DNA from 2 places in the Herbaspirillum sp. WKF16 genome. Region 2 is predicted to be linked to the other one. Evidence: riboswitches for the same ligand, from Rfam matches in the RefSeq annotation. Region 2 holds a riboswitch; the other holds the start of a gene.
What was found. A riboswitch is a leader RNA that binds a small molecule or an ion and turns the genes downstream of it on or off. The one in region 2 is predicted to bind manganese.
Positions count from the first base shown of each region.

Region 1: it holds a riboswitch for manganese, as region 2 does, so the genes downstream of both, mntP (manganese efflux pump MntP) here and Herbaro_RS18495 (TMEM165/GDT1 family protein) in region 2, are expected to answer to the same signal.

Region 1 is NZ_CP118632.1:541,342-543,724, reverse strand. It holds gene Herbaro_RS02425 (TonB-dependent receptor) at 1-390, opposite strand, end outside; cobalamin riboswitch at 655-893, opposite strand; gene mntP (manganese efflux pump MntP) at 1,005-1,571, opposite strand; yybP-ykoY riboswitch at 1,584-1,751, opposite strand; gene Herbaro_RS02415 (response regulator) at 1,939-2,349, shown strand.
Region 2 is NZ_CP118632.1:4,098,361-4,100,743, reverse strand. It holds gene Herbaro_RS18500 (OpgD/OpgG family glucan biosynthesis protein) at 1-1,085, opposite strand, end outside; yybP-ykoY riboswitch at 1,270-1,367, shown strand; gene Herbaro_RS18495 (TMEM165/GDT1 family protein) at 1,477-2,052, shown strand; gene Herbaro_RS18490 (type II asparaginase) at 2,145-2,383, opposite strand, start outside.

The DNA of each region.
Region 1 (2,383 bases), 1.4 Mb from region 2:
GTAGAAGCCGCGCGCCGACAACGAGTTGTTGCCATTGCCGGAGAACGGCACCGAAGTGATGCCGGGGGCGCGCGTCTGCGCATCCAGCAGGCTCTGGTAGCCGCGCTCGCGGATGGTGTCGCCGGAGATCACCGTCACGCTGGCCGGGGTTTCCAGGGGCGTGAGTTCAAGCCGGCCGCCGGCCGTGCCGGCCTTCTTGAGATCGCTCTCGTTGCGGGTCGAGACCACGATCTCGGGCAGCGCGTCGGCGTCGCCGGCCTGCGCCCAGGCCTGGGCGCCGCCCATGGCCGAGCAGGCCCCGGCCAGCGCGATGGCCAGGCGCTTGCGCAGCAGGCCCCTGGATGAATGGATGTGCGCGCCCGCGGGCGCCTTGCCGGTGTGCTTCTTCATTGCCGCTTCCTGTTGGTGGCCGCCGGTCGTGCCGGGACGGCCGTTTCTTGTGGAGCGCGCCTCCCCGCGCGCTGCGATCAAGGGAAACAGGCAACGGTAGCCGGTGCGACAGCCAGGGCGAAGAAGCAAGCGATCGGCGCGCAAGCGCATGCGCGCGCATGACGCAACGCGAGGCCGCAAAAAGCCCCGCGCCGTCAGGCACGCTGTTCATCTTGTTCGGAAACTGATCGATTTCGCCAGGCAGTCGCGACACACCCCGGTCGCCTGCGTCCATCCGTCCTGGCCGGTATCCGGGCTGACAGGACCGATCGCCACGCCTTCCCATGCAGCCAGGCTGCACAGTGGACTTTGGAAGCGACCTGCCGCATCGATGGATGCGGCGCCTGTCTTACCGTTGCGGGGGCAGCACACGTTGACCGCCGATGACGCCGGCGCGTGTTTCCCGTTTAACTGCGGCCGGGATTGAAGAGTCGGCCGCGAGCACCAAAACGCGCGTATGTTACCCGCGATGGGGCCGACGGCGCAACGCACGGCGTTGCGCCGTTGCGGCGATTCCGCGCCGGGCATGAAAAAGCCCGCGCGAGCGCGGGCCGATGACAGGCGATGCGTTTGCCTCAGGCGCCGATGTGTTCGTAGAGGATGGCCGCGCCCACGCCGATCAGCACGACCCCGCCGATGATCTCGGCGCGCTTGCCGACGATGCCGCCCAGCATGCGTCCCACCAGCACGCCGATGGTCACCATGAGGGTGGTGGCCAGGCCGATCAGCAGCGAGGCCTCGAGGATGCTGACGTCGACGAAGGCCAGGCCCACGCCCACCGCCATGGCGTCGATGCTGGTGGCCACCGCGGTCAGCGCCAGCATCAGCACCGATTGCTTCTGCGGCTCGGGCGCGGCTTCTTCATCGGCGCCGCCCAGGCCTTCGCGGATCATGCGCGCACCCAGCACCAGCAGCAGCACGAAGGCGATCCAGTGATCCCATTGGGCCACCCACTTGGTGGCGACCGAACCGGCGAACCAGCCGATCAGCGGGGTGATGGCTTCGATCACGCCGAACAGCAGGCCGATGCGCAAGGCTTGCAGGAAACGCGGCTTGTGCATCGCTGCGCCCTTGCCGATGGCGGCGGCGAAGGCGTCGGTAGACATCGCGAAGGCGAGCAGGACGAGTGCGGGGAAATTCATGAGACGGGGTTCCTCGGTCGGGCGATGTCCATGGACGTGTCCGCACGCCCGACCAAGGGCGCGGATACGTCTATGGTCTCGCCTACCAAGTTGGCTACCCGCGCCACGGCTGCTGCCGAGAATGTTGACGCGGGCTCTTCCGGATGACCCGGAAGCTGGCTACTCCCCAAAGAGAAGGTCGCATTCTACCCGATAAGCGCCGGCCCGGCGCGTGCTGTTGCGCGCCAGTCCTTGCATCCGGGCAATCCGCAAGTGTGGGTGCGTCATACCAACGTATGATTTTTCAGCGCCGGCGCGCTTGCTACTCTTCATCGCATTGCCGCGGCCCCGCGCGGCGCCCACGACACCCGCAAGAAAGGACGCCAGCATGGCCGCCTCCGACCTCCACTTCATGATCGTCGACGACTTCGCGCCGATGCGCCGCATCGTCGGCGCCCTGCTCAAGGACCTCGGCTACCCGCGCCAGACCGAGGCCGACGACGGCAGCACGGCCTGGAAAATCCTGGAGTCCGGGGCCAGCTCGGTGGACTTCGTGCTGACCGACTGGAACATGCCGCTCATGGACGGCATCGCGCTGCTGCGCAAGATACGCAGCCATCCCGACCTGGCCCACCTGCCGGTGCTGATGGTCACCGCCGAGACCCACAAGGACAACATCCTGCACGCCGCGCAATGCGGCGCCGACGGCTACATCGTCAAGCCCTTCAACGCCGACACGCTGGAGCGCCAGGTGCGCAGGATCGTCGCGCGCCGGGCCCAGATGCTGGCGGCGGCCTGAGCCCGCCGCGGCGCAACTGTACCGGTCGGGCCGC
Region 2 (2,383 bases):
GGGCGGCGCTGGTACATCACGCCGTCCTGGTAGTGGTCGAACGCGCGGTCGCGCTGCAGCAGGCCGAAGCCGCGCAGGTTACTGTCGGCGAAGGACGAGGCCATGGTGCGCGGCGGATTGTTCAGCGGGCGCCAGATGTGCTCGCCGGCGCCGCTCCAGATTGCCAGGCCGTCGGAGTCGTGCACCTCCGGGCGCCAGTCGACGCCGGCGCCTTTCACCGTTTCGGAGAACCAGTACATGGACGTGGCCGGCGCCAGGCCCAGGCGCGCGACATCGCGGCGCAGGAACAGCGCCTTGTCGATTTCCATCGTCACGCCTTCGTTGCGGGACATGACGAATTTGTAGGCGCCGGTGACGCTGGGGCCTTCCAGCAGGGCGTACACGGTCACCGTGTCGCTGCCGGGCGCGGAGGGTTCGAAGAAGAACTGCGTGAAGTCGGGGAATTCTTCCTTGCGATCGGGCTCGGCGACGTCGATGGCGATGCCGCGCGCCGACAGGCCGTACTGGTACAGGTCGCCGATGGCGCGGAAATAGGAGGCGCCGAGAAAGGCCACCCAGTCGTTCTTGCGCCAGTCCTTTTTCGCCTGGTCGGCCAGCCGGCTTTCCTGGAAGCGGAAACCGGCAAAGCCGCTGCCCGGCGGCAGCTTGTGCGCGGGGCTGTCGGCGGGCATCTCGAAGTAGTGGTCGTCGTAGAGGATCTCGCGCGCGTGCGTGGGCGACGCGCTGCCGCCGGCGCCGTCCAGCAGGAACATGCGCACCGGTTTCGGGAAGAATTTGCCGAGGTGGAAAAAGGTCAGCGGGAACTGGCCGGGGCCGTCGGCGAAGGGCGCATAGCCGGTATCGAAGCGGATCTTGCCATGCGCCTCGTAGTCGATCTGTTCGAGGATCTCGCGCGGCGCCTTGCTTTGCGGGTTGTAAGGCGTCCTGGCCATGTCGCGCGCGCGGGCGACCAAGTCATTGAAGGAGAAGCGTTCGGCCGCTCCCATCTTCACGCGGCCGGCGGCCAGCGCTTGCGGCGGCACACCCAGGGCGGCGAGGGCGGCAGCGGTGGAGGCGGAAACGAGGAAGCGGCGTCGGTTGGTCATGGGCGTCGGGTGCGATGAACGTGGAGGCGGGCGGCGCGGGGCGGCTAGGATGGCGGCGGCGACGTGCTGCCGCGCTTACTACAGAGTCGCGGCGGCCGGCGATGGTTCCTCGCGCGCCGGCGGCGATGCCATTGCGGCAACGGCATGCCGCGCGTGGACTCGCGCGGACGAAGCCGGTACAATTCGCCCCGTCATTGGGGAGTAGTCGCCTTCCACCCTGAGGAGGGGCCTGCGTCAACATGCTTGATCCACGGATCATGGCGCCGGCGGTTCCTGGAATCCTGCGAAGGGTTCCTCGCTTGACAAGACCTTTGACCATGCTGCCTCTTGAATGGCCGGAGAGCGCGCGTGGTCATTCGTCCGCAGTCCGGCCATGGAGAGAGAAACCCAATTGGATGCATTCCTTGTTTCCACAGGCATCGTCGCACTCGCCGAGATCGGCGACAAAACCCAGCTGCTGGCCTTCATCCTGGCAGCCAAATTCCGCAAGCCCGTTCCCATCATCCTCGGCGTGCTGGTCGCCACCATCGCCAACCACGCCTTCGCCGGCGCGCTGGGCGCCTGGATCACTTCGCTGCTGTCGCCGGAAATCCTGCGCTGGGTGCTGGGCGTGTCCTTCATCGCCATGGCGGGGTGGACGTTGATTCCCGACAAGTTCGACGAGAGCGAAGCCAGGTTCGGCCGTTTCGGCGTGTTCGGCACCACGCTGCTGACCTTCTTCATGGCCGAGATGGGTGACAAGACCCAGGTCGCCACCGTGGCGCTGGCCGCGCAATACCACGCCTTCGTGCCGGTGGTGGCCGGCACCACGCTGGGCATGATGATCGCCAATGTGCCGGCAGTCCTGCTGGGCGACAAGATCGCCGGCCGGATCCCGGTGCGCGTGGTGCACGCCATCGCCGCCGCCATCTTCGCCATCATCGGCGTGGCCACGCTGCTGGGCGCGGGAGCATCGCTGGGCTTCTGAGGCCGGCGCCAGGCAAAGAAAAGCCCGCTGCGCGCAGCGGGCTTTTTCATTCTTCACGACAGCGGGCGGCGCGCATCGGCGCCGCGCCGCGATCAGTACTCCCAGAACATCTTCTGGATTTCCTTGGTGTCAGTGGTTTTGGTCAGCGCCAGCATCAGCAGGATGCGGGCCTTTTGCGCGTTGAGCGTGTCGGAGACGACGAAGTCCAGCTTGTCGTCGTCGGCCTCGCCGTTGCGCGCCACGATGCCCTGGCCGACGCGGCTGGCGCGCACGATCACGACGCCCTTCTTGCGCGCTTCGGTCAGCGACGGCACCACCGTGTTGTTCAGGC